One region of the Megalodesulfovibrio paquesii genome, then DNA from elsewhere that is predicted to be linked to it. Evidence: predicted binding sites of a transcription regulator. Region 1 holds the regulator's gene; each other region holds the start of a gene.
What was found. The regulator sigma-54, encoded in region 1, starts transcription at its own class of promoters, with help from an activator protein. The targets are predictions, from matches to a motif close to CTGGCACGGNNNNTGCTT.
Positions count from the first base shown of each region.

Region 2: ACYQ00_RS04740 (periplasmic heavy metal sensor) is a predicted target of sigma-54. The motif match lies at 6,058-6,075, and genes of this name have one in related genera.
Region 3: urtA (urea ABC transporter substrate-binding protein) is a predicted target of sigma-54. The motif match lies at 3,674-3,691, and genes of this name have one in related genera.
Region 4: ACYQ00_RS05430 (pilin) is a predicted target of sigma-54. The motif match lies at 3,193-3,210, and genes of this name have one in related genera.

Region 1 is NZ_BAAIGQ010000005.1:1,006,016-1,013,734, reverse strand. Features, by position in the region: gene ACYQ00_RS11175 (manganese-dependent inorganic pyrophosphatase) at 1-441, opposite strand, end outside; gene ACYQ00_RS11170 (PTS sugar transporter subunit IIC) at 536-1,255, opposite strand; gene ACYQ00_RS11165 (PTS sugar transporter subunit IIB) at 1,394-1,864, opposite strand; gene ACYQ00_RS11160 (PTS sugar transporter subunit IIA) at 1,876-2,325, opposite strand; gene rapZ (RNase adapter RapZ) at 2,409-3,371, opposite strand; gene ACYQ00_RS11150 (PTS sugar transporter subunit IIA) at 3,368-3,817, opposite strand; gene hpf (ribosome hibernation-promoting factor, HPF/YfiA family) at 3,836-4,396, opposite strand; gene rpoN (RNA polymerase factor sigma-54) at 4,455-5,885, opposite strand; gene ACYQ00_RS11135 (KdsC family phosphatase) at 6,093-6,632, opposite strand; gene pyrG (CTP synthase) at 6,677-7,719, opposite strand, start outside.
Region 2 is NZ_BAAIGQ010000004.1:452,611-460,329, forward strand. Features, by position in the region: gene ACYQ00_RS04715 (aldehyde ferredoxin oxidoreductase N-terminal domain-containing protein) at 130-1,521, shown strand; gene ACYQ00_RS04720 (hypothetical protein) at 1,626-2,555, shown strand; gene nadB (L-aspartate oxidase) at 2,565-4,175, shown strand; gene ACYQ00_RS04730 (glutaredoxin family protein) at 4,310-4,564, shown strand; gene ACYQ00_RS04735 (substrate-binding periplasmic protein) at 4,608-5,420, opposite strand; gene ACYQ00_RS04740 (periplasmic heavy metal sensor) at 5,585-6,007, opposite strand; gene ACYQ00_RS04745 (ATP-binding protein) at 6,402-7,719, shown strand, end outside.
Region 3 is NZ_BAAIGQ010000007.1:288,847-296,565, reverse strand. Features, by position in the region: gene urtC (urea ABC transporter permease subunit UrtC) at 1-472, opposite strand, end outside; gene urtB (urea ABC transporter permease subunit UrtB) at 474-2,138, opposite strand; gene urtA (urea ABC transporter substrate-binding protein) at 2,225-3,514, opposite strand; tRNA gene ACYQ00_RS17730 (tRNA-Thr) at 3,953-4,028, opposite strand; gene ACYQ00_RS17725 (methyl-accepting chemotaxis protein) at 4,918-6,171, shown strand; gene ACYQ00_RS17720 (glycosyltransferase family 2 protein) at 6,260-7,719, opposite strand, start outside.
Region 4 is NZ_BAAIGQ010000004.1:632,922-640,640, reverse strand. Features, by position in the region: gene ACYQ00_RS05440 (methyl-accepting chemotaxis protein) at 1-1,165, shown strand, start outside; gene ACYQ00_RS05435 (type 1 periplasmic-binding domain-containing protein) at 1,186-2,460, opposite strand; gene ACYQ00_RS05430 (pilin) at 2,738-3,118, opposite strand; gene metW (methionine biosynthesis protein MetW) at 3,628-4,227, opposite strand; gene metX (homoserine O-acetyltransferase MetX) at 4,217-5,446, opposite strand; gene ACYQ00_RS05415 (class I SAM-dependent methyltransferase) at 5,565-6,206, shown strand; gene dinB (DNA polymerase IV) at 6,584-7,719, opposite strand, start outside.

The DNA.
Region 1 (7,719 bases):
CGTGTCGGACAGGATGGCGCACAGCAGGGCGCCAGCGATGTTGGCCGGCACTTCGACCTTGAAGAAGTCGTACATGGCCTTGACGATGGTGCCGGTGCAGCCCACGGGCCAGACCCACATTTCCAGGGGGGCGGGGGTGGTCAGGCTGCCGAGCTTGTGGTGGTCCACCACGCCCAGCACTTCGGCCTTGGCGATGTCGTCGGGGAGCTGGGTCAGGTCGGTGGTGTCAACCACGATAACCTTCTGGCCAGCCACGGATTCCACCACTTCGGGAGCCGCGATGCCGAACTTGCCGAGCACGAATTCGGTTTCAGGATTCAGCTTGCCCAGGGCGACGGGCTTGGCGGCCACACCCAGCTTGCTCTTGAGATCCGCCACGGCAATGGCGCTGACGACGGTGTCGGTATCCGGGCTCTTGTGGCCAAACACGAGAACAGACATGTCTCTCCTCCTCACAGGTTGTTGGCGATGCATGCGACGCGGGCCAGGAAGACTTGCCCAAACGTCCAGTGATTTCAAAGGGGTGCAGATTTACTCACAAGGAGTTCGTTCCAATTATCACAAACCAGAGCGACTGACAACCGCCTTCTCCGCACTGGAAGAGCCTCCAGAGCGTAAAAGCAGCCACAAAGGCGAACAAGACGGCATAGGCGCGTTTGTTCCGCAGGGAGAGTGCCCCCCCCAGTGCGGCCGCAAGCCAACAATGTCCCCAGGTTACGGTAAGTTGCATCTCCTTGAACAGCTGCGGGAGTTCCAGCTGTCTCAGGAGCAGTGCAATGAGGAGGAATGTGCCAAAACACACAAACAGGTTCAAGAGCACCAGTTTGCTGACTGCCCGCCAGATCACTGCCCCCGGTGAGGCGACATCAAGCGCGGCGGAAGACGCTCCATGTTCTCCTGCCGGGTGTTCCGGTCCGCCCATTGCGCCGCCTTCGGTCATGGCCCAGCGGAGCATGCGATCGTAATCGGCGTTGAGCGCGGTACGGCGCCAGGCTTCCAGCCGGGCCCCCATCCTTGCAGCCGGGAGGGAGACAGCCAGGGCCAGAGGCAGCTCGGAAGGAGTGGTCATGGAAAAATAGGACATCAGGCCCAGGCACAGCGTGGCGGAAAAGGCGCTGTTGGGCGGAATGTGCGTGCCCGCGGGAATGGCATCCAGCCAGAAGAGCTCAAAAAAAAGGCCCACCCCCAGGGCGGCCGGCATGTCGCCGAACAGCAGCCCCCAGAGGAAGGCAATACACAGGGGCCGCTCAAGAATGCCCAGATTGATGGTGAAGCGGCCCAGCCCGGTCAGGGCAAAAAAAAACTCGTGCCCAGGGCGGCCAGGGGCAGCGAATGATGGGCGAGGGAGGCGACGGTCATGGGCGACATGGGCATCACTTGCATGGTCAGGCCCTCACCAGATGGGTTTGATGGTGACGGGTTCGGTGGGCAGGCAACGGAAATCCAGCTCCACCCCGTGTTGTTCCAGCCAGGCCAGACAGTGGGATTCATCCTCCGACACAGCCACGTGAGCCAACAGCTGGCGCTTGCCCGGAGCATAATGCAGATTGCCGATGTTGACCACCTTGCAACGAAAGCCGTGTTCCATGGCGGTTCGCGCGTCGCTGCAGCCGTTGAACAAGACCAGGGTGTTGGTCATCTCATAATTTCGCGCCAGGCGGGTCATGGCTGCAGGCAGATCCGCCACAGTGACGAACAGGGTCTCGATACTGTGGGGGATGGCCAGGGTCATGATTTCCTGCTGCAGCACGTCGCCGGCCACGGCGTCGTTGCAGACCACCAGCACCTCGCAATCGGTGTGGGGCAGCCACGTTTCGATAACCTGGCCGTGAACCAGGCGGTTGTCGACGCGCACCCAGAACATGGCCGACTCCCTTAACTCCCTTTGACTCGGGCGCGCAAGAGTTCGCCTGCCACGACGATACCCTGCCCGCCTGCCTTCTTGACCTCAACAGCCAGGGCCGCCGGGGCCAGATGGCGTGCGCCAAGGGCTTTGAGCAGCATAGGCAGGTTGACGCCGGTCACCACCTCCAGCTCGCAGATGGGCGGTTCCTGCCCCAGGAGCGAGAGGCTAAGGTTGGTGGGAGTGCCGCCGAACATGTCCGTCAGCAGCAGGACACCCTGCCCTTCGTCGCAACGAATCACGGCGTCTTTAAGCCGGTCCACGATGGCGTCAACGCTTTGGGTGTTATCCACGCACAGAGCGGCGCAGCCGGTTTGGGGGCCGAGGATGAATTCCGCTGCGTGCAGCAAGTGCGCGCCATAGTCTGCGTGGGTCACCACCACCACGCCTGTGCGGGGCTGGGATTGGGAATCGTGTGCCATGCCTCCCCGTCCTTGATTTGTCGGCCTTGCCTGGGGGGTATCGGCCGGGCCTGGGCCACGCCCTGGCAGCGTGGCGGGCGCAGCTAGCCCAGGGCCATGTGCCGGTGTTCCATGGATACCGGATAGCCGGCGGCCTTGAACGTTGCGAAAATCGCTTCCGTAACGGCCACGGAACGGTGCCTGCCGCCAGTGCACCCAATGGCCACGGTGACGCGATACCGCCCCTCGCCGTCGTACAGGGGCATGAGGTAGAGGAGAAATTCCTTGAGCTTGTTCAGGAAGGTCTTTCCAGGATCCTTGCCGAGCACATAGTCCACAATGGCGGGATCCTGCCCTGTCAGCGGACGCAAGGCCTCCACAAAATACGGGTTCGGAAGGAAGCGCAGGTCAAAGACCAGGTCGGCCTCCAGGGGGGGGCCGTATTTGAAGCCAAAGGTGATCAGGTGGATGGAGAGGCCCTTGCCCGTTTGCCCCAGGGCGCCCCATTTGTCCTTGATGACACGCCGCAGATCGTGCACGGAATGGTCGGTGGTGTCCACCACCAGATCGGCCAGATTGCGCAGGGGCAGCAAGGCCTGTTTTTCGAGTGCAATGGCTTCTTCAAGCCCCACACTGCAGCTGCCTTCGCCCTCCTGCGGCTGACCCATCTGGACCAGCTGGACCATGGGGTGCGGGCGGCGGGTGGCGGCATAGCGGCGCATGAGCACCGGAGTGCGTGCCTCAAGAAAGAGGACCTGGGGGGTGGCCCCCAGGTCCTTGATTTCTTGGAGGACGAGTTTCCAGGCGGAGGCGGCGTCGTCGGCCGTGCGCACATCCACCCCCAGGGCCAGCCCCTGGAACTTGCGGCGGGATTCGCCGGCAAAGAGCTGCACCAGCTTGGGAGCCAGACTGGGCGGGATACCGTCCACGGTGAAGAAGCGCAGGTCTTCAAACACGCCCAGGGCCGTGGATTTTCCAGCGCCGGACAGTCCGCAGACCACCATCACCGGAAAGGCGGAGGTGGCCGGGAACAAGCCCGGCGCGGCTGAGGACGCCTCTGCGCTCAAGTTCTCGCCAGCAGTTTCCACAGGCTCTCCTTGTCCGGCGCGCTCAGAAAATCACGCCGGAAGGCATCGTCTTTCAGCAGCCGGGAGATGTGGGCCAGGATGCGCAAATGCATGCCTGCCACCTGTTCCGGCGCCAGCACCAGAAAGAAGATGGAGCAGCGCTTGAGGTCCAGGGCCTCGAAGTCCACGCCTTCCTTGCTGCGACCGACCACAAGGACAATCTTGTCCAGGTCCGCCAGCTTGCCGTGAGGGATGGCAATGCCGTCTCCGATGCCGGTGGTGCCCAGGTATTCGCGTTCCAAAAGCACCTGCAGGGCTTTTTTGGCATCAAAGCCGGGCATGGTCTCCGCCACGGGGGCGATGAGCTCCTGCAGCACAGCCGGCTTGGCCGTGGCGTGCAGGTCGGGCAGCACCAGCCGCGGGTCGAGGAATTCCTCCAGTTTCATACCGCTTGACCAAACTCCCTACATGCCGGGGTCGATGAGGCCGTAGTCGCCATTTTTGCGGCGGTACAGGACATTGACGCGGCTGGTTTCAGCATCCAGGAACACCAGGAACTGTTCCTGGGAGGTTTCGAGCTGCTCGGCAGCTTCTTCCACGTTCATGGGTTTGGGCTGGAAATGATCGGAATCGACGATGCTGCGCTCCCGGCCGCCAGAGGGCGTGGGCGTGAGCTGGAAGACTTCCGTGCGCACGGTGCGGCCATCGAGGGCCACATCGCCACCCTTGCGCTTGTCCTTGCCCTTTTCCCGGTGCTTGCGCATCTGGGCATCCAGTTTGTCCAGCACGAGGTCCACGGTCTGGTACATGTCCTCGCTGGATTCGGAGGCCGAGAGGTGCAGGCCGTCGCCCACAAGCTTCACTTCGGCCATGTGGCGCTGCTTTTCCACGCTCATGGCCACTTGCAGCTCCGCGGAGGCGTCGGTGCGTTCCAGAAATTTGGTGAGTTTTTCGAATCGGCGCTGGGCGTATTGCTTCAGGTGCTCGGACGGTTCGAAATTCTTGAAGGTAAAGGTAATCTGCATAGGCGCTCCCGTGAGGTGCGCCGCCGCGCCGCGTAATGCGTCGGGCGGGGTTTGTGGATCAGAACATTTCCCGTCGCTTGGAGGAGGAGGGAATGTCCAGGGCCATACGGTATTTGGCCACTGTACGGCGAGCGATGTTGACATGCAACGTGTCTTTGAGAATTTCTGCAATGCGCTCGTCAGAAAGCGGGGACTTGGGGTCCTCGGCGTCGATGTGCTTTTTGATAAGCGCTTTAACGCTTTCCGAGCCCACCTGGGTGCCGTCATCCAGCTCCAGGGCGCTGTTGAAGAAGAATTTCAACTCAAAGGTGCCGTGGGGGGTGGCCATGTATTTGCTGGTGGTGATGCGGGAGACCGTGGATTCGTGCATGCCGATATCTTCGGCGATGTCCTTGAGAATCAACGGCTTGAGCTGCGTCACTCCATGCTCGAAGAACTCGCGCTGGTGTTTGACCACGCTTTCCGCCACCTTGAAAAGCGTGCGCTGGCGTTGGTAGAGGCTCTTCATGAGCCACTGGGCCGAACGCATCTTTTCCTGCAGATAATCCCGCTCCTTATCACTGCCGCGGGAGGGCAGGTCGCCATAGGCGCTGGAGAGTTCCAGCCGGGGCAGGCCGTCCTCGTTCAGGAGCACCACCCATTCGTCGCCCAGTTTGTACACAAACACGTCCGGGCTGACGTAACTGGGTTCTCCCGAACCGAAACTGGCGCCGGGCATGGGATCCAGACCCTGGATCACCTCCAGGTACTCACGCAGCTCCTCAAGGGAAATCTTAAATTTGCGCGCCAGCGGCTTGTAGCGTTTCTTTTCCAGATCTTCCAGATGCTCGCGGACCAGCTCCACCAGGATGGGGTCGGTATCCATCTTGTAGAGCTCCAGCTGCAGGAGCAGGCATTCCTGCGGCGTACGGGCGGCCACACCCACGGGGTCCAGCCGCTGGACCTTGTGCAGCACGGCCTCCACCTCATCCACCGTGCCGCTGGTCATGGCGGCCAGCTCTTCAGCCGAGGCCTGCAGATAGCCCGAGGAACCGAGATTGCCGATGATGGCGTCGGCGATTTCCAGCTCACGCGGGGTGGCACCGGAAAGCCGCAGCTGCCACTCCAGGTGCCCTTCCAGGCTGTGGCTGGAGGTGAGCCGGGCCTCAAAGGAGAGGCCGTCTTCGGGGATTTCCACCTCGCGCTGGTTCATCTGCCGCGTGGTGGAGGCAAAATCCCCGATGTAATCCTCCCAGTCCGCACTTTTGAGCATGTCGCGCTCAGTCACGGCGTCGCGCTCCTGGCCGGCGGGACTGGCATCCTGAAAGGAGGGTTCGGGGGCGGTTTCCTGAAGGGACTCTTCCAGGAAGGGGTTTTCCAGCAATTCCTGCTGGACCGTCTCTAGCAGCTCGATCCGGGAGAGCTGCAACAGTTTAATGGCCTGCTGCAGCTGGGGAGTCATCACCAACTGCTGGCTCAGCTTGAGGGACTGTCTGAGTTCCAGGGCCATGTGTCCGTAGTGCTCCGTTCGCTAAAAAATTAACAAGATTGACAAGAAAATGCAGCTGTGTTTCGCAGGCTAACATCCTGGACGGGTTTGAGTAGTGCCACAGAAGCACGCCCCTTGCAAGACGTGGCGGCATGCAATGTTGATTCCAGCGGTGTCAAGCGGAAGTTTAATATTTTTCCCGTTGAATTTGCGCTGGTTGGTCTCTATTCAGACTTGGGGATGCAGAAAAGAGTTTACCGCTGCGCTGAGTTTGCCCTGGGCCTGAAGAATGAACCGGATGGCTTCCCGCGTGGCGGCGTGTCCGCCAGGGAGCCGGCTGGTCCAGAGGGCCAGGCGCCGGCATTCCGCCTGGGAGTTGGGCACGGTCATGGGCAAGCCCACTTTCTCCATGACCGCCAGATCCACCCAGTCATCCCCAAGAAACGCCGCCTGGGGCCAGCCCAGGCCATGCTTGTCCAGCATCAGCTGCAGGGCGCCCACCTTGTGGCGGTGGCCGGGTTGGTAATCCTCCACCCCGAGTTCCTTCATGCGGCGGGCCACCACAGGAGAATCCAGCCCGCTGATGACCGCCACATGGAGCCCCTGGGCCTGGGCAGCCTTGATGCCCAGGCCATCCTGGGCATGGAAGAGCTTGTCCGCCGGGCCGGCTTCCTTGTACAGAAGCCGGCCATCGGTCAGCACGCCGTCCACGTCCAGTACCAGCAAGCGCACATGACGCGCCGCGCCCAACGCCCGGGCGCGGCGGATGGCAGGATTGCCCCGGCCTGCGGGCAACGGGCGGCGGGGCGGCCTCACGCCTGGTTGCTCCTCGTGGCGATACTCCCCTGTAACACCTTGGCAGCCTTGATGAATTCGCGGAACAACGGATGCGGGCGCATGGGGCCGGACTGGAATTCCGGGTGGAACTGGCAGCCCAGGAACCAGGGGTGGTCAGGCAACTCCACAATTTCCACCAGCTGCTTGTCCGGGGACAGGCCGGAGAACACCAGCCCCATCTCCTCGCACATGTCCTTGTAAGTTTGATTGAATTCGTAGCGGTGGCGGTGGCGTTCCTGGATTTCGTCCTTTTTGTACGCCTCGTGGGCCTTGGTGTCCGGGGAAACCACACAGGGATAAGCCCCCAGGCGCATGGTCCCGCCCAGGTCCGTATCCTTGCCCCGGGTTTCCACCTTCTGCGTCCGGTAATCGTACCATTCCTTCATCAGATAGATGACCGGGTGCTGGGTCAGGGGGTTGAATTCCTGGGAATCGGCGTCCAGCTTGAGCACGTTGCGGGCGAATTCAATCACCGCGCATTGCATGCCCAGGCAGATGCCAAAGAAGGGAATCTTGTTTTCGCGAGCGTATTGGATGGCCCGGATCTTCCCGGTGATGCCGCGGTTACCAAAGCCGCCGGGCACGAGGATGCCGTCCAGCCCGGCCAGAATGCTGCCCACGGTTTTGTCGGTCACTTCCTCGGAATTCACATACACCAGATTCACGGCCACGTCGTTGGCAATGCCACCGTGGATGAGCGCTTCATGCAGGCTTTTGTAGGCTTCCTTCAAATCCACATACTTGCCCACAATGCCGATGGAAACCGCGCCAATGGGATGCCCCAGCTTCTGCACCACCTGCTTCCAGGCTGAGAGGTCCGGGTTCTTTGCCGGCAGTTTGAGCAGGATGGCCACCTTCTGGTCCAGCCCTTCCTCATACAGTTTGAGAGGCAGCTCATAGATGCTCTTCACGTCCACAGCGGAGAACACGGCATCAGCATCCACGTTGCAGAACAGGGCGATCTTGGCCTTGAGCTCGTGAGGGATGTCCTGCTCGCAGCGGCAGATGATGATGTCCG
Region 2 (7,719 bases), on a different contig from region 1:
CAGAAATGGTGCACCGCGGTACTCTCCAGAAACTGCTTGCGGTCTGCCCGGTTCGTTTTTTGAGGCACGCGCGCTTGTCGCACACTGCAGAGGGGTGACGCGTGGGTGTGGCGAGTCGCAGGAGACGTCATGGACAGGATTCTTCGCATTGATGTCGGCACGCCTGGCGGTCCAACGATCACCACAGCTCCGCTGGGAGAATACGCCGGCCTCGGCGGCCGGGCCATGGCTTCCCGCATCATCGCCCAGGAAGTGCCCGCCAGCTGTCACCCCCTGGGGTCTGAGAGCAAGCTGGTCCTGGCCCCTGGGCTCCTTTGCGGCGCTGCTGACGATTTTTCCAGCCGGCTCGCCATTGGGTGCAAATCTCCGCTGGGCAACGTCCTGGAAACCGTCAGCATTGACGGTCCAGCGGCACGGCACCTGGCCCATCTGCACTATGCCGCCGTCATCATAGAAGGCCAACGCCAGACGGACGACCTCTTCTCCCTCGTCATCTCCCGGGATGCCGTGTCCCTCGTGCCAGATAACTCGCTGCGCATGTTGCCTATTTGCGCGCTGCACGGCCGCCTCAAACCCTTCCAGGGGGAACAGGCCGCCCTGCTTGCCATCGGCACGGCCGGGGAAATGCTCATGGCCAGCGCCACCCTTGCGGTGGCAGATTCGGCCACACAGCCGGTCTGGCACACGGGGCGGGGTGTGGGCGCTGTAATGGGAGCCAAAGGCATCAAATGCATCCGCATAGATGCCACCGGCGCCTCCCGGCGCATGCCGGTCAATCCCGACCAGTTTGCGGCTGCCGCCACGACGCTGAAGCCTGACGGGGCCCGCCACGCCGCCTTCCCGGGGAATACCCCGCGGGCAATGCCGCAGATTCTCGCGGCCAATTGCGGCATTGATGACCACAGAGACATCGCCAGACTGGTGTTTTTGCACAACAATTTCGGTCTGGACCCCATGGAGCTGTGCGCCAGCATCACCCTGCTCATGCACGCCGGAGTCATCCAGTACGGCGATGCCGAAGGCGCCATCCGTCTGGTGGAAGAAGCTGGCAAAGGCTCCCCGCTCGGGCGTATCGTGGGTGCGGGCGCGGCGACCGTGGCCCGAGGCTACGGCATCGAGCATGCCCCGGCGGAAAGGCTGGAGACTCCTCCGGGAGCCCGGCCCGCTCCAGGCCTGGAGGTATCGGCCACAACGCCAGACGCGGCCCTCAATGCGGCCCTGGACGCAGCCAGTGATGCCCTCGGACTCTGTCCTGAGACCGCCCCAGCAGCAGGCAAGGCCGCATGGAGCGCCGCCATGGCCGAAGCCATCAATGGCATGTTTGGTCAGACCCGCACCAGCGAGGACGTCATCACCATGGGGCAGCGCATTCTGGCCTGGGAGCATGACTTCAACGCCGCCTCTGCCAGATGCGGCATGCCAGACCGGCTGGCCCAGCCCTGCTCCCAGGAGTCCCTTATCCCCCACAGCCGGCGCCCCATCATTCCAGCTGAAGAACTGGATAAGGTCATGGAGTGCTGACCGCCGCCGCAACTGCTCCCGGTTGCGCAGTCTGCTGTTGCCCCTGACGGCTGAGTGATTTACAGTAGTTAAACTCTTCCGCAGCCCACTGCCCCGGAGCCGCCATGTTTTCACTCACCCCGCACGACGACGCGCTGTCTCCCCTCTCTTCCCTGGCTTCCCTGGCCTCCCTGGCCGGCGACGGCGTCCTGGGCCTGGGCGGACTGGGCGGCGCAGACTTCATGACCTCCGCAGCCAGCGCCCCGAACCTCCGCTTTCAGAAGCCGGCGCTTTTTTTGCTTTCCAGCCTGTTCCGGGCAGACTATCTGGGCCGCCGCGCCTGGGTCACGGCCCAGCCCTTGTCCTCCGTGGCCAGATCCAAGGTGCTCTTGTACACCGGGGAAACCCTGGACCAGTTCGACCTGGACGTGCTCCTCTACTGCGCCCAGCAACCCCGCGCCGCCACAGGCTGCATGGTGGCGCCGGCCCAGTTGCTCAAGGAACTGCACCTGCGCCATGATGAGCGCAACCGCACCCGCGTGTTCGAGAGTCTGGCCCGGCTGCACGGCTGCTGCCTGGAGTTTCGCAAGGGCGGCTACCGCTACCTGACCCGCTTTCTCAACCGCCTGCTCCTGGACGACCAGGCCCCCGGATGTCTGGTGGAAGTGAACGACGAGATTCTGCAGACTCTGGGGCGCGGCCCGCAACACGCCTCCCGCCGCCATGACCGCTATGCCCTGGGCCGCGAAGGGTTGGACAAATGGCTCTATGGCGCCATGGGCATTTTTGCCGCCGGCTTCGAGGCCGACCTCTCCAGACTGCAGCAGCTCATGGGCCTGGAGCGCAAGCCGGCCAAGGCGTTTCAGGAAGAGCTGGCCCGTTCCCTGGAACGCCTCGGTGCAGCCGGCTCAATCGCCTCGCATCAGTTCGGGCCGGATCCCAAGGCAGACGCCACCTCCACAGCCGCTTCCCCCGCCCCGGCCCGTGTGGTCGTCTGCGGACAGCGACATGAAACCATCAACGCCTGCGGCTTCCTGCAACAGGCCGCCGGCTAGCGAGTCGCCATGGCCACCACCCGTCTTTCCTGTCAGGCTTTGATCATCGGTTCCGGCATTGCCGGCCTCACCTGCGCCCTGGAACTGGCCGACGCCGGCTTTGACGTCATCATTCTTTCCGCCGGCGACGAACCGGACGACGGCAACACCGCCCTGGCCCAGGGCGGCATCGTCTACACCGGCTCGGACGATTCCCCTTCCCTGCTCGAAAAGGACATCCGCAAGGCCGGCTGGGACCATAATTACATCAAGGCGGTGCGGTTTCTGGCCAAAAAAGGCCCCGTGGCCGTCAAGGACATCCTCATCGACCGCCTGGGCATCCCCTTTGCCCGCAAGACCGGCGGCCCCGTGCCCCAGGACGGCGAAACGGAGTTCGATCTCACCCGTGAGGGCGGCCATTCCGTTTTCCGCGTCCTGCACTGCGCGGACTATTCCGGCCGGGCCATCATCGACGGGCTCATCAAGGCTGCCCGGAACAGCCCGTCCATCCGCATGCTGTCCGGTCGCACCGCCGTGGATCTGATCACCAGCCAGCACCACACCTGCGCTCTGCAGTTCCGGTATCAGCGGGTCAACGAGTGCCTGGGTGCGTATGTGTTCAATAACGCCACCGGCGGGGTGGAAACCATCCTGGCCGATTTCACCGTGCTGGCCTCGGGCGGCATCGGTCGCATCTTCCAGCACACCACCAATGCCGACTGCAGCGTGGGCTCGGGCATCACCATGGCCTCGCGCGCCGGCGCGCTGCTGATGAACGTGGAGTACGTCCAGTTTCACCCCACGGCCCTCTACCACCGCAGCAAGCGACGGTTCCTGATTACCGAAGCCCTGCGCGGCGAGGGGGCCATCCTGGTCAATAGCGCTGGCGAACGTTTCATGCACCGCTACGACAAACGCCTGGAGCTGGCCCCGCGCGATATCGTCTCCCGCGCCATTGTCGAAGAGCTGCACCGCTCCGGCGAGGAATGTGTGTTTCTGGACTGCCGCACCGTGCCCCACGACCTGCCCACGCGCTTCCCCACCATTTACAAGCAGTGCCTGGAACTGGGCATCTCCATCATGAAAGAGCCTATCCCCGTGGTTCCGGCCGCGCACTATCATTGCGGCGGGGTGCTGGTGGATCTGGCCGGCCGCACCAGCCTGGAACGGCTCTACGCGGTTGGGGAATGCAGCTGCACCGGGGTACACGGGGCCAACCGCCTGGCCAGCACCTCATTGCTGGAAGGGCTGCTCTGGGGCCGCACCGCCGGCGAGCACATCGCCCAGCAGCTGCACCGGCGCAAGCATGCGGAAAAATTGCTGCAGGCATCCATTCGGGACTGGCAGCACCCCGGCGGCCGCCACGATGAAGACCCGGCCCTCATTGCCCAGGACTGGGCCACCATCCGCAACACCATGTGGAATTACGCTGGCTTGATGCGTACAGAAATGCGCCTCAAACGCGCTGCGGACGACTTGAACTCCCTGGTGCTGCATCTGGTGGAGTTCTATAAACGCACCCCGCTTTCAAAAACGCTCATTGAACTCTGGCACGGCAGCAGTGCAGCCTCCATCGTGGCCTTGAGCGCCCTGCGCAACAAGGAAAGCAAGGGCTGCCATTACGTGGAAGAGACCGCCTGACAAAAGCGCCTGCTCTCCCCCCTCGCTTGCTGACCCGGCCAGGGAGGGAGGCCCGGCCGTGATGAGGCTGTCCGGGTTCCACTGCGTCCAGGTTCCACTGCGTCCAGGTTCCACTGTATCCTTTGGAGGTCCCCATGCACCCGCCCGTGACCATTTACGCCCTGTCCACCTGCGTGCACTGCACCAAGGCCCGGGAATTGCTGGATACGCTTCTCGGCGGTGACTACGCCTGCCATTACATAGACCGCCTCAGCGGCGAGGACCGCAACGACCGCATGCGCGAACTGCGGCTCATCAACCCTACCCTCTCCTTCCCGACCATCCGCATCGGCGATGCAGTGATTCTGGGGCACAAGGAGGAGGAAATCCGCAAGGCCCTTGGTCTCTGAGCGGAACAGCAATCGCAATATCACCACAAATCGCACTGCGATTTTACTGCGATTCTGCCGGTAGTTGCGATTTCCAGTCTTCCAGATTGTATTTGGCCAGGATTTCCGCCAGCCGGCCCGTAGCCCGCAGACGGCGGATGCCGGCGTCGAACTGTTGCGCCAGGGCCTGCGCCTCCGGCAGTGCCCTGGAAAAGCCCATGAAAATACGCTCGAATTTTTCCGGGGGCGCCATGTTCGCCAGCGCCACCTTGTCTTCGGCCCCCAGGCGGATCAAGGCCCAGCGGACCACCACGGGGTCTTCATAAAAGACGTCGATGCGGTTGCCGATGAGCTTGGCCAGGTTTTTGTCCACCATGTCCTCTCCCGCCAGGGGCTGCACGGCTTCGGTTTCGCGATGGGCGAGGATGTACGCATCCAGCGCCTCGTCATAGGTGCAGGTGTCGCACACGCCCAGACGCACGCGGCTCAGAGATTCCAACCCGCTGAACTGCCAATGGAATCCTGACCGGACGAACCAGGCGTAGCCAGACCAGCCGATTTCCTCTTCGGGAAAAAGAAAATCTTCTTTGCGATCTTCGCCCGCACCAATGATGGCTGTGATGCGCCCTTGCCTGCACTCCTCCAGGGCGCGGTTCCAGGACATCAGCTCATAGTCCACCACGCGGTCGAGCGGCTCAAAAATCTCCCGGACCACCTCGACCATGTACCCCGGCAAGGTGTCTGCAACATAGCCATTGTAGGGCATCCAGAGATCTGCGCGCACAGTGATGGGCTGGGCTGCCTGCGCCTGAGGCCCCCACAGCACCGCAAGCACCCAACAGGCCAGGAACGCTCCTTGCTGTCGCAATGTCTTCAAGATATTCCGCTCCCGTAGCTGTGCGTCGTCCTTGCCGTTGCAGCATAAACATTTCGTCCTGCAAATTACCCAGGTGGGGTGACACATTTTTCGCAAAAAGAAAACGCCCTTGGGCGGGGCGTTTTCACAGCGGTATGGAGAGGAGGAGTCAGAGAAAGTGTGTGCTACATGCAGCCCTGCCCCTGGCCGCCACAGCCGCCGCCCATCATGCCGCCGCAGCCGCCCATGCCCGGGCAGCCAGCGTCATTGCGAATCCCGGCCTTGAGCGCAGCCTCGCGCAGCTTCTGGTGGGTGTCGAAAATCTTTTCACGCAGGAGGCGCGCCTTGGCGGGGTCGGGATTCTGGGCGTTCAGCACCGCCTGAAGCTCGGTCCAGTCCGCCGCGAGGGAGCGACGCAGGGAGACGGTGTCTTCCTGAAACTTCTGCAGCTTGGCCTGGAATTCTGGATCGGTGGCGTTACCGGCCATCATGCCGCAGCCGCCATATCCACCACCGTGGCCTCCGCGATGCGGCATGGCAAAAGCCGGCAGGGCCAGCATCAGGCCAAGCACCAGCACCAGGGCGATCATGGGAAATCTGGTTTTCATGGTCGAGTCTCCTTTACACACGAAACAGGTTCAACTGACTGGCTGGGGCAAAGCAAAGGGCGGGCCAATTGGCTGCCTTCGAGGCAGCACATTGAAATAACTGGCATGTTTTTCGCTAGAGCCATGGCACTCGGCTCACTCGCCCCCGTAGTTGATCAGAAACTTTACAGCACACACCTTGCTGCGATAACTTTGTGTACAGGTGTCATGTTTCTTCACAGGAGCCTGCATGCCCCCGGCCCCCTCTCCGCCCACGCCGGTTTCCCCAACCGGTCCAACCGGCCCAACCGGCCCAACCGGTCCAACCGACCCAACTGGTCCAACCGACCCAACTGGTCCAACTGGTCCAACTGGGCCAACTGGCCGGCCGGCCGGCTCTCCCGCTGTCCCTCCGATGGTATGGGCCATCGCCAGCGCGGCCATCATTCTGGCCGTGGTGGTTGGCGTCATGGCCTGGCTGAACGCCCACCGCGCCAAGCAGGCCATGTCCAACATGCTCCTGGAAAAGGGCGAGGCCATCATCACCGCCGTGGAGGCCGGCGCCCGTACCGGCATGCGTGGTCACGGCCGCGGCATGCGCGGCAGGCATGGCCTGCCGCCGGGCGAGTCCCCTGGCATGCCCCCCATGCTGCCCGGCACTCTCCTGGACAGTGGGGAACGCCTGCAAATTCTCCTGGAGGAACTGGCCGCCCAGCCCAATGTGCTGTTTCTGGCCCTGACCGATTCCCACGGCCGCCTGCAGCTGCACTCCGGTGGCCGCGCCATGCAGGCCCTTGAGCATCCTCTGACGCATCCGCTGGAGCAGCCCCCCGGGCAAGGCACGCAACTCTGGAGTACCTCGGACATCGCCGCCCTGGCACCCGGCTGCACCCCGCAGTGGCGTATTGTGGAAGCCGCTGACGGCCAGCAGGCATTTCTGGTCTATCGGACCTACTCCCCCCTGACCCGGCATTGTTCACCGGAGATGCGCGCCCAGCTCTCCGCGCTCTGCGCCGTGGACAACAGCACCTGCCAAGACCCCTCCTCCGCCCATGTCATGTTTGTGGGTCTGGATATCGCCCCCTTCGACGCCGCACGGCGCGAGGACCTGCGCAATACGGTACTGCTTTCCCTGGCCTTGCTGGTGCTGGGCGGCGGGGCCGTGGGCAGCCTGCTCTGGGCGCGGGACGCTCGCCAGTTTCGCGCGCTCCTGGCCCGCTCCCAGGCGCTGGCCGCCGAGGCCCTCACCCAGATGCCCGCGGGCTGTCTGGTTGTGGACCCCACCGGCCGCATCGACCGCTGCAACGCCACAGCCCGCTCCATGCTTGGCCTGCCCTGCGACAAAAGACACGCTGCCCTGCACTCCTTGCCGGCAATGCTGGCCGACGCCATCCGCCCCGTCTTGCACGGACAACCCGCCATCGACATGGAGCTGCAGCTTCCCAGGCAGCATGCCGACCCCATGCCCGTACAGCTGACGGTATCGCCCCTCGCCATCCCTACCGCGTCCGAGCGTGCGCAGGACGGCATGTCTGGTGGCGTACTGGTGATCCTGCGCGACCTCACGGCCATGCAACGCCTGCAAGAGGCCGTACGCCGGCGGGACAAGCTGGCCGCCGTGGGTTCCCTGGCCGCCGGGGTGGCTCACGAAATCCGCAATCCCCTTGGCGCCATCAAGGCAGCAGCGACATTCTTCAGCGGCCAGTTCCAGGCCCAAAGCGACGGCGAACGCA
Region 3 (7,719 bases), on a different contig from region 1:
CCCCCGTCACCCGCGAATGAAACGCCAGCCAGCCGAACACAAAGGACAACAGCCCCGGCACCAGCAGCACCATGAGCATGGCGAAGGGGAAGCTGTCGAACCCGTGCCAGAACCAAGGCAGTTCCTTCCAGTTCAGAAAGACCATGAAATCCGGCAGCAGCGGATTGCCGTACACCCCGCGGTCGCCAATCTGACGCATCAGGTGCATGCCCATGGCGTAGCCGCCCAGGGCAAAGAACGCGCCATGCCCCAGGCTGAGCACGCCCAGGTAGCCCCAGACCAGATCCACGGCCACGGCCAGGAGCGCATAGGCCAGATACTTGCCCAGCAGGGTCACGGTGTACGTGGACACATGCAGGACCGTGCCCTGCGGAATGAACAGGTTGGAGAGGGACACCACCGCCGTGGCCACGCCCAGGACCAGGAGGAAGACCCGGGTCGGCTTGTCGAGCAAGGGCTCTTGCATGCGCATATCAGTTCTCCACCGCCCTGCCCCGCTGCGGGAACAGGCCTCTCGGGCGCTTCTGAATGAAGAGGATGATACCCACCAGCACCAGGATCTTGGACAGGACCGCGCCGCTCAGCGGCTCCATGACCTTGTCCACCACCCCGAGCACCAGCCCGGCCACCAGGGTGCCCCAGAGGTTGCCCACCCCGCCGAAGACCACGACCATGAAGGAATCGATGATGTAGGATTGGCCCAGATTGGGGCCCACGTTGGTCAGCTGGCTCAAGGCCACTCCGGCCACGCCGGCAATGCCCGAGCCCAGGCCAAAGGTCAGCGCGTCCACCAGGGAGGCCCTGGTGCCCATGGCCCGGGCCATGGCCCGGTTCTGGGACACGGCCCGCACCTCCAGCCCCAGCCGTGTCCGCTTGAGCACCAGACTCAGCGCCGCAAAGGCCAGCAGGCAAAAGAGAATGATATACAGCCGGTTGAGCGTCAGGGACAGCACCGGGTTGATCATGATGGAGCCGCTCATCCAGTCCGGCGTGGTCACGGAGCGGTTCAGGGGCGAGAAGATGGTCCGCACAGCCTGCTGCAGCACCAGGCTGACGCCGAAGGTGGCCAGGAGGGTTTCCAGGGGGCGGCCGTAAAGAAAGCGGATCACCAGCCGCTCGATGAGCACGCCCACCAGCATGGCCACCAGAAAGGCAGCCGGCACGGCCACAAAGAGCGAGGCGCCGATATGCTGGGGCATGAGCTGCTGGACCACGTAGGTGGTGTACGCGCCGAGCATCATCAGCTCCCCGTGGGCCATGTTGATGACGCCCATGACGCCGAAGGTGATGGCCAGGCCGATGGCCGCCAGCACCAGCACCGACCCCAGGCTGACGCCGAAAAAGAGCGTTTCGGCAAAGCCCACCAGCTGCACCTTGCGGTCGATGTCCCGCTGCACCCGTTCGATGGCCTGCCGAAGCTCGGGATTGGCCACGCGTTCATGCATTTTGACCAGGGCCTGACGGGTTTCCGGGTTCAGATCCCCAGCCAGCTTTTCCACGGCGGCAATGGCCGTGGGGCCGGCGGCCGTTTCCAGGGTTTTCAGGGCCAGAACCTTTTCCAGACTCTCGCGCACCTGGGCATCCTGCTCCACTTCCAGCCGGGCCTGCAGGGTTTCGGGCTCGATTTCTTCCAGCCGGCCGAGCAGATGCGCAGCGGCCTCGCGGCGGCGGTCCAGATCCGGGCTGGCCAGGGTCCGCTGGGCCAGGAGGCTGCGGATGCGCGTGCGCAGGCTGTTGTTGACCGAAACCTTGGAGAGCTTGCGTTTGGTGGTCTCGCCGAGGGCTTCGCCGGTCATGGGGTCGGTGATGGCCAGGGCCTCCCCGGTATCCTGGGCCAGGACGATCCGGCCGTCCTGCTTGCGGACGTACAGATTGCCCTCCAGCAAGGCGGCAAGCAGGACATCAGCCTGCGGGGAATCATCCCGGGCCAGCAGATCCACGGCCTTGTCCCGGTCTTCCAGGTTGTCGCTGGTCAGCAGGGGAATGAGGGCCTCGCCGGCGGGGGCGGCTTCGGCGGGCCGGACAAGGGAGAGGGGCGTGCCGGCCAGGTTCAGGGCCCAGTTCAGGGCCAGATTCAGGGCCAGGCCGATCAGCAAAAGGCCGAGGACCGCGGGCATGGTCTTGGCTGCGAAGCGCATCGCTGCTCCCTGGAGTTGCTTGAGAAAATTCGAAAAGGGCCGCCGCGCCAATGCGGTCGGCGGCCCCGGGGATGCGTCGCGTCAGCCTATTTGTAGTTCTGGCCGGAGCACTTGCTGGTCTTGACGTTGAAGTTGCCGCAGGAAAGCGGGGCGCGCCAGTCGGCGATGATGTCCTTGGAGCCGGGCAGGAAGTCGGACCAGGCGTCGCCCACCACGGTGCCGGAGGTCTGCCACACCACCTGGAACTGGCCGTCGTCCTGGATTTCGCCAATGAGCACGGGCTTGGTGATGTGGTGGTTGGGCATCATGGTGGCAATGCCGCCGGTCAGGTTGGGCACGGCCACGCCGATGATGGCATCGGCCACGGCGTTGGGATCGGTGGTGCCGGCCTTCTTGACCGCTTCCACCCACATGTTGAAGCCGATGAAGTGGGCTTCCATGGGATCGTTGGTAACCCGCTTGGTATCCTTGATGAACTTGTGCCAGCTTTCGATGAATTCGTCGTTGGCCGCAGCGTCCACGCTCATGAAGTAGTTCCAGGCCGCCAGGTGGCCCACGAGGGGCTTGGTGTCGATGCCGGAAAGTTCTTCCTCGCCCACGGAGAAGGCCACCACGGGGATGTCTTCAGCAGAAACACCCTGGTTGGCCAGTTCCTTGTAGAAGGGCACGTTGGCGTCGCCATTGATGGTGGAAACCACGGCGGTCTTCTTGCCGGCCGCGCCGAACTTCTTGATATCCGCCACGATGGACTGCCAGTCGGAATGTCCGAAGGGCGTGTAATTGATCAGTATATCTTCCTGAGCCACCCCCTTGCTCTTGAGGTAGGCTTCCAGGATTTTGTTGGTGGTGCGAGGGTAGACGTAGTCCGTGCCGGCCAGCACCCAGCGCTTCACGCCCACCTTGTCCATCAGATAATCCACGGCGGGGATGGCCTGCTGGTTCGGGGCGGCGCCAGTGTAAAAGACGTTTTTGGAAGATTCCTCGCCTTCGTACTGCACGGGGTAGAACAACAGGCCGTTCAGCTCTTCAAAAACAGGGAGCACGGACTTGCGGGACACGGACGTCCAGCAGCCGAACACGGCGGCAACCTTGTCCTTGGTCAGCAGTTCGCGGGCTTTTTCGGCAAACAGCGGCCAGTTGGAGGCGGGGTCCACCACCACGGCTTCCAGTTTCTTGCCCAGCAAGCCGCCCTTCTTGTTCTGCTCGTCGATGAGCATGAGCATCGTGTCCTTCAGCGTGGTTTCGCTGATGGCCATGGTGCCCGAAAGAGAGTGGAGAATGCCGACCTTGATGGTTTCCTCGGCACGGACAGGGTTGGCGATAGCAACGACAAGCAAGGCTGCCAGTCCAAAAATGACAAATTTCGTCCGCCGCATGTACTGCTCCTCATGAAGTTCAAGTGGACACCGCCTGCAGCACCCTGTCGGGGTTTTTCATGCTGCAGCAACCTGTTACGCATTCATCGGGTTGGGGAACACCGGCAACCCGTTTGCGATCCGGCCCGCGCAAGGGCCCAGCGACATTCGCACTTGAGGGAGCAACTGGCATGCCACTTGAATAACTACATGAAAATGAAGATTTTTTTCAAGACAGTTAAAAATTGTCACCAAAAATTCATACAAATTTGTCAACCTTGTCACATTAGCCAAAAGGCAAGACTTACACATTTGTCATTCGTGTCCCAACCGAAATTCCTCCTGAAATCATTAAAGAACCCTAGCCTTCAAGCCACCACCACACCTGCCACACATCGCCCGGGCGCGTTTGACAACAACAAAAAAGCCCGGGCGCTCACGCACCCGGGCTGTACTTCCTGGAGCCGACGAGGAGAATTGAACTCCTGACCTGATGATTACGAATCAACTGCTCTACCATCTGAGCTACGTCGGCGCTCTGAAGAGATGGGTTTGTACGCGAGAATTCCCTCTCTTGTCAACTCAAAGTTATCCCTTCAGGTCGGCTCATCCACCGCCCCCCAAGCGCCACGGCGAGGCGGAGAAGCCTGCCAGCCCTGCCCCCCTCATTCGATCAGGCCGCCATGCCGACACGCTTGTAACAAAGCACTGGCCGCAACAGCTGAACCCCCAATAATTGCATCGAACGCACTCCCTTCCGGCTCACGGCCAGATTGGAATGCCGACCGCTTTCTGGGATGGCAGATCGTTACAATATCTTGTTTTCATGAAAATTTTTCCGCGCTCCTCCGAACGAAAAACGGGGCTTTGTGTCAATACAATACAGTCAAACAAACAGTCTGTATCTTTCCGACACACCCCTCCTGCACAATAATAGTATGGCATTTTCGTGTCTTGGGGATTATCCTTGCGGATCAGGAGCATTGCTCACTGGCGCAGGTTGACCTGCCGTTGTGGAAATTTGTACGCGGAGGATCTGCAACCTGCGCGAATCACGGCTCTAATTGTTTGGGCGCATTTTTTGCTCAAGATTTCGTTTGCTTGATGGCCCGGCTTCCAATCACCTGCAAGGGGAAACAGTCATGTTGCTACGTGTAGCTGCCTCACTGGCATTAATCGCACTGATGTTAGCAGGAACTATTGTCGTTTCCGGAGGGGAAACGATTATTACCATCCTCTGTGCAACATCCATTGCCTTGCTGATTGGCACATATTATGCGCTCTACAAGGCCTTCAACCCTCTCCGAAAACTCATTCAATGCGCAGATGAAGTCTCACGCGGCAATCTGAATGTTGATTTAAGTGATCAATGCATTCTTGAAACAGGCGAATTACAGCAATCGTTCCGCGCCATGCTCTCCACGATGAAAGATAAAGTCGGATTTGCCGACGCCATTATTGCCAACGTCATCACTCCCATGGTGGTGGTGACTGAGGATGGCCGTATCAAATGGATGAACGAAAGCTTGCTCAAGCTGCTCGAACACACTGGCAAGCCTGAAGACCATTACGGCAGGAAGTTTTCGGAATTCTTTTATGGTGATGACCGCACCACCGTCTCGGAATTGGCCATCAAGGAACGCCAGCGCAAGTTTGCCAAGACGGAAGTACAGTCCCACAAGGGCAATACCAAGTATATTTCCGTGGCCTCCGCTCCCATCATGGACCTGGACGGCAAGCTCATCGGTGGTTTCACCACCATCATGGACTTCACCAATACGGTACGCAACGAGCGGACCATCACCGCGCAGAAGGAACGGCTGGCCGAGGCTGCCAAAACAGCCTTCGAAATCGCCGAAGCCCTGGAGGCCTCCTCCGGGCAGTTGGAGACGGAAACCAAAGATGCCGGCAACGGTGCGGAATCCCAACGGCAGCGCGCGCATGAGGTGGCCAACGCCCTGGAACAGATGAACGACACCATCCTTAATGTGGCCTCCAGCGCCAACCAGGCAGCCCGCCGCGCCACCGAGGCCCAGGAAACAGCCAACGCTGGCGCGGAAAAAGTCCAGCAGGTGGTGCAGGCCATGGACGGTCTGCATGCCAAGTCCGAGACTCTGGCCAAGGAAATGGGCGCCCTGGGCACCCAGGCTGAGGGCATCGGCGAGATCATGACCGTGATTAACGACATTGCCGACCAGACCAACCTCCTGGCCCTCAACGCGGCCATTGAAGCGGCCCGGGCCGGGGATGCCGGCCGAGGCTTTGCCGTGGTGGCTGATGAAGTCCGCAAACTCGCAGAAAAAACGATGCAGGCCACCAAGGAAGTGGGCAGTTACATTAGCAAAATCCAACACAGTGCCCGCACCAGCATTGCCGCATCGCAGGAAAACGCCAATACCATTGGCGAGGTGGCGGCCCAGGTGCATGCTGCCGGGGAATCCCTGGCCTCCATCCGCGCCCTGGTCCAGGATACGGCCGGCGAGGTCCAGAGCATCGCCGCCGCCAGTGAGGAACAATCCGCCGCCAGCGATGAAATCACTCGCTCCAGCAGCGAAATTGCCGATATTGCCAGCCGGGTGGTGGAAGACATGCGCTCTGCCAACCGCAGTGTCCAGAATCTTGCCGAACAGGCACACAGGCTTCACGAAATCATGACCGGCCTGGGTGCGGCACACTAGCGTCTGCCGCCAGAGCGCCTGCAACGGGGCGCGTCAATCCCAAGCGCCGCCCCGTTGCAGGCAGGTTTTCAATTTCCCGGGGCGGCGGTTATTGCCCCTCCGGCAGCGTCTTGGCGCAGCTCAGGGAATCCAGCGCCCGCAGCGCCTCCGCCTTTTCCACCCATTTGTAATAGAATTTCGTATCGTTGCCGATAATATTGCCCTGCCCCGCCCAATTCAGCTTGCTGCGTACGGAGGTGCCGGAGTTCTGCCGGTGCACACAAGTGACCGTGCCGCAATACCACACCTTCCAGCCGGCCACGCAGAGCTGGAGATCGTGGTCTGTGTCATCAATCTGTGAAGGGGAGTAGCGGATGTCAAACCACGGCGCGTCGGCCAGGGAGGCCACGCGCAGCAGATGCAAACACCCCATTACCACGCGCGTTTCCCGGACCACATCATACAGACCGATGTCGTATTGCAGATACGGCGTGGGCAAGCTGGCGCGAACTGCCTTTTCTGTACTCCAGGATACATGGCGATACAGATACTGCAGAAGTGGATGCTCGCCAGGGAAGACCACCTTGCAGCCCACATTGCCGATTTTAGGATCAGACTCGGCCACCGTGAGGAACTGGTCCAGCCAATCCTCCTGCAGGTAGATGTCATCATCAAGAAAAGCCACGTACTCGCTTTCCCGCACGGCCGGCTGGCTCAGGAGCCAATTGCGAGCCGCAGGCGCACCAACATTCACCGGCAGTTCGATGACCTCGTACTCATTCTCCGGAAACAGGGCCCGGGCCTGATCAGCCACGGCGCGGCTATGGTCGGTACAGCCATTGAGCAGCACCAGAATACGAGCCGGGCCGATGCGGGTGGCAGCCAGGCTTTCCAGCGTCTCGCCCATCATCGTGGCCTTGTTGTAACTATACAGGCAGATACACACTTTTTTGGCAGCCGTCAGCGCCGGATTTGGCACAAAGGGCCGCTTCAACGCCTGCATGCGCAGGGCATAGGGCGTGGTGAATGGATCCAGCGCCTGCGCCTTGGCGTACAGAGCCAGGCAGGTGTCCAGACGGCCTTGTCGCCGCCACATCTCCGCGGCCCGGCAGAGGGTGAAGGGATCGCCCTCGGCCACTGCTGCCACAGACTTCCATCGCGGCAGGGCGTTCGCGTCGTCGCCCATGGTCGCAAAATGGTCGTACAGCCGCTTCTCCCAGAGTGGGCTGATGACCTTGGGGCACTGGAACCGTTCCAGAAGTGGATCCGGCGGCCTGCCCTCGTACAAATCCACGCGCAGCAGCAGATCCGCAGCCATCACATGCATGGGGTGCCGGGTGAGAAGCTTCTGGCAGATGGCGCGGATCTCTTCCGCATGATGTTTGAAGGGAGCGTGACGGATTTCCTCGAAGACGGCTGCGTCGCCGTTGGTGGCCAGGAGCACCTTGCGCACGGTGTCGATATTCGGAAACAGTCCGGACTGGGCGCCGATATGCAGAATGTCCGGATCAAAGGGCGATAGCAGCACCGCAGCCCGCACAGCCTGCTGGAACAGGGCCCCGACCCTGG
Region 4 (7,719 bases), on a different contig from region 1:
CACCAACAAGCTGCTGCTCGATATTCTGGAAAAGCAAGGCGAACCGGACAGCTATTCCGGCCAGCACGCCGGGGTGTTCTTTTACAATGACCCGCATCGGCGCATCCGCACGGTGCAGGCCATGGAGGAAGACCGGACCCTGCAGGGCGAGATGGAGATTCAGGCCAAAAGCGGGCATCGCAAGGTGCTGCAGGTGAATGCGAATCCCATCAAGGATTTGGATGGCAAACTCATCGGCGCCTTCACCATTTACCATGATCTCACGGCCATCAGGCAGCAGGAACGGGAGATTCGCAATCAGAACGAGACCATCCTGACCGCTGCCGAACAGGCCAATACCATTGCCGACGCCATTGCCCACGCCGCGGTCCAGCTTTCCCAACAGGTGGGGGCCACCTCGCAGGGAGCTGCGCATCAGCGCGAACGCATTGCCGAAACCGCCGAACAGCTGGACCGCATGGCGTCCATGAGCAATGAAGTGGCCCGCAACGCCGCCGGTGCGGCCGATGACGCAAGCCAGGCCCAGACCCAGGCCCACGAGGGCCGCCGGACCGTAAGCGAGGCGGTGGAGGCCATGACCCGCATCCGGGGGCAGATGCAGACCCTGGATCAGGCCATGAACGCCCTGGGTGCCCAGGCGCAGGACATCGGCCGCATCATCACCGTGATTCAGGATATTGCCGACCAGACCAACCTGCTGGCGTTGAATGCGGCCATTGAAGCAGCCCGCGCCGGGGACATGGGCCGCGGTTTTGCCGTGGTGGCGGATGAAGTGCGCAAACTGGCCGAGAAAACCATGGCCGCCACCCGCGAAGTGGACCAGACTGTGCGGACCATCCAGCAAAGCGCCCGCAGCACGGGCGATGCCACGCACCATGCCCTGTTGGCCGTGGAAGAGGGGGCGCACCTGGCAGCCAGCTCCGGGCAGACCCTGGAGCAGATTGTGGCTGTCGTGTCCCAGACGGCGAACAAGGTCCTGGACATTGCCCAGGCTGGGCAGGAACAGGCCACGGTGTCGCAGGCTGTGTCCATGACCATGGAAGACGTCAGCGAAATCTCCGAGGATACCGCACAAGGCATGCGCGAGGCCGATCAGGCCGTCTCCCAGTTAAGCAGCCAGGCCGCGGCCCTCAAACAGATCATGGCCGCATTGCAGCAGCGCTAGCCCCAGCGGGGCACGGAACATCACGGCGCGCCGTTCATGCGGATGCGGTAGTTCCGTGCGGCTTCGGCAAAGCGGGCCTTGAGCACCTCAAGTTTTGCAGGCTCGGGGCCTGAGGGCGTGGGCGAAAACAGGAAAAGCCGCTGCGTGGCCACGCCGCGAATATTCCAGCGGATGGGGGCCATGCTCCAGGGCATCTGCTGCGCGGCATGCAGCCGTTGGTTGATCTGCTGGAAATCCCGATCCGGCTTGACCCCGGGGAGCATGGGCCCGAAGTGGCTGGCAAAGCGGACAAAGTCATAGCCCACGGCGTGCCAGTAGTCTGCCTTGCCCCCCCCCAGGGCCGCCACCAGGGCTCTGGCCTCCGGCGCGGGGTTGGCGTCCCACCAGGCGCTGGGAAAAATGGCCAGCCGGAAGGCTTGCGCATCCTCGGGCCGCATGGCCAGGGTCTGATCCCACAGGGCAGAGCCCAGCAGCAACATGTGATCTTCCTGATAATAGCCAAACAGCGGCGCCAGCATTTGCGCCTGGGACCACACATCCGGCAGGAACACCGCCTCCATGCCAGGGTGCCGGGAGCCGGGCGTGGTTGCTGCGTAGCCCTGCTCCAGGAATGAGGCCACCTGTTTGTTCCACTGCAGCGGATCGTCAGGCGCATAATTGGTGGACGCCTTGACGTGCAGTCCCATGGACCGGGCAATCTCGTCAAAAAGTTGCGCCCGCCGCTGGCCAAAGGCCTCCTGGGGGTAGAGCACGCCGACATCCTGAATGCCAAAGGAATCCCGCGCCGCGGTCAGCACTGTTTCAATGTGGTCCGCCGGGCTGGTGAAGAAGCGCCAGGCGTCCCGGCCTTCCACCAGCAGCCCGGGCGGGAACTCGGGCAGCATGGCGAAAAAGACGCGCTGGGGCTGCAGGGTGAGCATGAGCGGAACATCCTGGGCCAGCATGGGGCCGCCGATGATAGCGGACGGGTGCGCGCCGGAGACCTGGCTCAGCCAGTCCGGCCGGGCCGTGTCCACCAGCTGCAGATCCACCCGCACGCCGCTGCGGGCCAGACGGGCCACCGCGGTCTGGGCGCCGAGGGCCACCCGGTTGGCAAAGGTGGCATAGGCGTTGCCCAGGGGTAGGGCCAACAGCACTTGCACGGACTGCGGGGCAGGGGCCGCCCGGGAATCGGGACTGGTATCGCGCGGTGCGCCGCCGGAGGCAGCAGGCCCCTGGCCGGCGCAGCCACCCAACCCAAGCACAGCCAGCGCCAGCAGTATCAGCGCTGCAATCAGCCCCAGCGCTGGAGCCACCCGTCGCAGCGCCGTCGGGTGCCCGGGCTTCCGGACGCCCGGCTCCCTGACTCGAATGTTGCTGTTCCTGCCCACCGGCCTTCCTCCCTGTGTTGATTCACCATGCACATTACACTGAAATCAACGGAGAAGGGAAGAGAGCCCGGCGCGTCTCACCGCGCGAAGACGCGGAACGGGCACCCTCTGTCCTTTCGGCGCGAAGAGACAGGCACGCAAAAAAAGGGCTGCGGAGATTCCGCAGCCCTTTGTAGACCAAGAGTCCGTATGCCGGGGAAGGTTACGGGGCAACCAGGACGAAGTCAGCAGCAGGGTACGTCTTGGTGATAGAGCTGTCCTTGGGGTCGACGATGGTGACAGAGATACCGCCGCCGTTGCCAGTGCAGGTGATCTGGCCATTGTAGTCGCCCTGGATGTCGGCGCAGGAGCCGGTGACATCAGCCCAGGTGATGGCGGATTCAACACCGTTGGCGTCGAGCAGAGCCTTGGAGAAGGCCATGGTCATCTGGGATTTGGCAGCGGCATAGGCACCGTCCATGGCTTTCTGACGGGCGGTGTCCTGCAGGTCATTGTACTTGGGGATGGCCACGGCGGCGAGGATGCCGAGGATGACGAGGACGGCGATGATTTCAATGAGGGTGAAGCCTTGCTGGTTACGCATCGTCTTACTCCTATATCAAGATGGTGGAAAAGGGTCTTCTCAACTTGCCGTGTTGCGCACGGTTGCTGCCGATAAAGCAACCGCCGTGCCAGAGCTGTCAGTGGCGCAGAGATTTTTTTAACAGCTGAAATCAAAAGCTAAAATTTTAAGCTACAAATTTTGTAGGTCGCCCCTTTGGTGACAGCATCAAAATTTGAGGCTTTAGCTACAAATTTTGAAGTACCAAAAATTTGTAGTTATATGGCGGAATAGGGGCAAACCCTGGGGTGTGGTGTGAGATCCCCGGGGTGGAGTCAAAGAACAGGGCCGCATTCTGAATATACGCCTTCCAGACCCGGGCGCAATTGGTGTGCAGGGTAAAAAACCCTTGGCTCCGTGAAAAAAAGTGCGCCGTTCTGCCCGCCAGCGCGCACACGCAGGAGCGGAGGGGGCATCCGGTGTGTCCTGGCTGCAATGTGCCACTAAAAAGGGCTGCCCCCGGGGGCAGCAGGGGCAGCATCGAAGAATCCTCAGCGACTGCCGAGGAGAAAGATGCCATACCGGGCACGCCAGGATTTCCAGTTGGCGAGCACATGGCCTTCGCGCTGGCGGTAGTCGGTGTCGATGGCGGCTTCTTCCAGGATTGGCAGGTCGTGGGCCTTGCAGAACATGCGGAAGTCTTTGAGGGTGATGACGCGGATGTTCGGCGTGTTCCACCATTCATAAGGCAGTTCGCTGGTGCGGGGGGCCTGGCCCGTGAAGAGCAGCTGCACCCGGATGCGCCAGTGGCTGAAGTTGGGGAAGCTGACCACGCCCTGCCGGCCCACCCGGAGCATTTCCTTGATCAGCCGGGCCGGCTTGTACACCTGCTGCAGGGTTTGCGAGAGGACAACCACGTCGAAGCGCTGGTCCGGGTAGTCGAGGATTTCCGTATTGATGTCGCCCTGAATCACGCTCAGGCCCCGGCCGATGCACTGGGCGACCTTGTCTTCCCCATGCTCAATCCCCTGGCCCCGCACGCTTTTTTCCGTTTGCAGGTGGGACAACAGTTCCCCCGAGCCGCAGCCAAGGTCCAGCACGCTGGCGCCTTCGGGAATCCAGCTGGCAATCTGTTGCAGATCAAAGCGCATGGGGGCGCCCTCCCAGGTCGGCCTCGCGTTCCATGCGCAGCTTGGCGTGGGAATGGTCCAGAAAATTGGCGATGAGTGCGCTCAGCCGGTCATCCTTGAGCAAAAAGGCATCGTGGCCGAAATCCGCCTCGATCTCCATGAAACTGACGTCCCGGCCGGCCTTTTTCATGGCCTGCACCAGCTCGCGGGAGCGGTAGGTGGGATACAGCCAGTCCGAGGAAAAGCTCAGCACGAGAAAGCGCGCCCGGGCCTTGCTCATGGCTCCGGCCAGGGAGCCGTCGCCGTGCTGGGTGGCCAGGTCGAAGTAGTCCGCCGCCTTGGTGATGTACAAAAAAGAGTTGGCGTCGAAACGTTCCACAAATTTTCGGCCCTGGTAGCGCAGGTAGCTTTCCACCTGAAAGTCCGGCAGATCCAGGTCGAAATCGAAGCTGAAGGCGTCGCGGTTCTGGAGCCGGCGGCCGAACTTGCGGCGCATGGCTTCATCGGAAAGATAGGTGATGTGGCCGATCATGCGCGCCACGGCCAGGCCGGTGCCGGGCTTGGCGTCGGGCGTGTAGCGGCCGCGGTTCCAGTTGGGATCGGCCATGATGGCCTGACGGGCCACTTCGTGAAAGGCGATGTTCAGGGCCGAATGGCGGGCCGTGGTGGCCAGGGGGATGGCGGCGTAGACCAGCTCCGGATACCGGCAGGCCCAGTCCAGCACCTGCATGCCGCCCATGGAGCCACCGATGACGGCCAGCAGGCGCGGCACGCCCAGGTGCGTCATCAGCGCGTGCTGGGCCCGGACCATGTCCCCGATGGTCACCACGGGAAACTCCAGGCCATACAGTCCGGTGCCGTCGGGTTTGGGACTGGCCGGGCCGGTGGAGCCCATGCAGCTGCCCAGGACATTGGAACAGATGACGAAATAGCGGTCGGTGTCGATGGGCTTGCCCGGGCCGACCATGAGTTCCCACCAACCGGGTTTGCCGCTGCCCCCGGCGGCGGGATCGTGATAGCCGGCCACGTGGGCGTCGCCGGTCAGAGCGTGACAGATGAGCACGGCATTTTCGCGCTGCGGGGAGAGGGCGCCGTAGGTTTCGTAGGCCAGGGTCACCTCGGCGAGCTGCTGGCCGCTCTCCAGAGGAAAGGGCAGGGCGCTGGAAGGAACATGGAAATACTGCCGCTCGACGATGCCCACAGAGCTGCCTTCAGCGATGCCATCCAGATATTCGCTCATCCTCGTATGGTGCCCGAATGCCCCCAACTCTGCAAGAGGCGCCATGCACGGTGGCGGACTACTGCTTGTGCCCTGCTGAATGGGCTGATAACCTGGGCAAATGCAGGAAGAACACGCCATGCCTCGCTCCGGCTGGACCATGAACTTTGGCAGCGGCAAATTGTTTCGGGAACGCTGGCTGAATGTGGACATCAATCCGTTCTGGCAGCCGGATATTGTGGCCGATCTGGCCAGGCCGTTTCCTGCGACAGTCGAGACGGTTTTTTCCACGTCGCGCTTCGGGAACATCTGCCTGCCCCCCGGCTGTGCCGAACGCATCGTGGCGCATGATTTGTTGGAGCACCTGCCGCAGCTGGACGTGTTTTACGCCAACTGCCTTTCCCTGCTTCAGGAAGGCGGGGTGCTGGATGTGGTGGTGCCGTATGACCTGTCGTATGGCGCGTGGCAGGATCCATCGCACATGCGGGCATTTAACGAACACAGCTGGCTCTACGTGACCGACTGGCATTGGTACCTGGGGTGGACTGAGGCGCGGTTTGCCCTGGAGCGGCTGGACTGGCGGTATAGTGAACTGGGGCAGTCTCTGCTGGAACAGGGCCTTTCCGAAGAAACGGTGCGCCGAACCCCGAGAGCCGTGGACGCCATGGCTGTGCTGTTGCGCAAACGACGGTTGTCGGCCAGGGAGCAGCAACGCACGGCAGAACGTCTGGCAAAATACCAGCATCGACCAGCGGGTTTTATCCCTGCAGAACCCCGGTAACTTTTTTTGGCTCCCCCCCTTTACAAGGGAGCGGGGATGCCTACTAGCTAGTGTGAGGCAATGAACGGCACCTGCAACGGAGGGTACGAAGAAATAATGAAAAACATCGTACACACGGCAAGCGGAGTTGCCCAACGGGTCGCCTGGGACATTGTCCCCTAAAACGCGACAGACTAGAGTGAACGAGGACAACGCGATCTGAGCCGCACAAGGCGGCTACCTGCCACCTCGTTCCGCCGGATAACCGGCAAGTAGTTCTATCCCGAAACCTCAGCAGATTTTACTCCTCAGAGCAGTCCTTCTCCACTCGCCGCCGGGGTTCTCCCGGCGGCTCATTTTTTGTGTGGCGGGCATCTCAGGCGCGCCGCTCCCCTGGCTCAATTCCCGCTTGAGGTCTCTCCCGAGCCCTTTATCAGCCCCCGCCCGCGGGTCACCGCACCGCGACCGAATCGCTCCTCGATGGAGTCGAGGGTTCTGTCCAGCTCCTGTCTTCGTTGTTCCAGCCGTTCCTGGGGATCTTCGAAGAGCGGCAGCTGCCGTGGCGGCGCCAGAAAGCCGCTGGCCGAGACGCCAATGAGCCGGATTGGCCGAACCAGCGGCTCCTTGTCCAGCAGATCAGCCGCCACCTCGAAGATGCCCTCGGTGCTGGCCACAGGCGGATCCACGGTCCGGCTGCGGGTCAGACTTCTGAAGTCGTGGTCCTTGAGTTTGAGGGTCAGGGTGCGGGCGCTGCGGCCGTCCTTCCGCAGCCGGCGGCCGACCCGTTGGCATTGGATGTACAACTGTTGTTTGAGAAAATCCCGGTCCACGGTGTCGTGGTCCAGGGTCACCTCTGCGCCTTCACTCTTGGCATCCCAGTGAGGCACCAGTTCCCGCGGATCAATCCCGTGGGCGCGCTGCCACAGGGCCTCGCCCCACTTGCCGAATTCCCGCACAAAAAACGCAGGGGAAAGCCGCCGCAAATCCCCCACGGTGCGCAATCCAAGCTGCCGAAGCCGAGCCTCGCTTTTTCCGCCAATGCCTGGAATTTTTCCCAGCGGCAGGGGGAGGAGAAAGGCCTCCACTTCGTGCGCGTGCAGGATAAACAGGCCGTCCGGCTTGTTCCAGTCCGAGGCGATCTTGGCCAGAAACTTCACCGGGGCCAAGCCAACAGAGCAGGTCAAGCCGCCCGTGGCTTCGCGGACGGCGATTTTGATCTGCCTGCCAATAGCATCCGGGGGGCCGAAGAGGGACTCAAGGCCGGTCATGTCCAGATAGGCCTCATCCACCGAGGCCTGTTCCATGATGGGGGAAAAGTGCGCCAGGGCCGCCATGGCCAGACGGGAGACTTCGCCATAACGCGCATGCCGGCCGCGCAGGAACACGCCATGCGGGCAGAGCTTGCGGGCCTGGGCGGAAGGCATGCCGGAGCGCACACCGAATTTCCTTGCCACATACGAGGCCGCGCTGACCACGCCGCGATCCTCTCCGCCGATGATCACCGGCAGGCCGGTCAACGCGGGATTATCCAGGA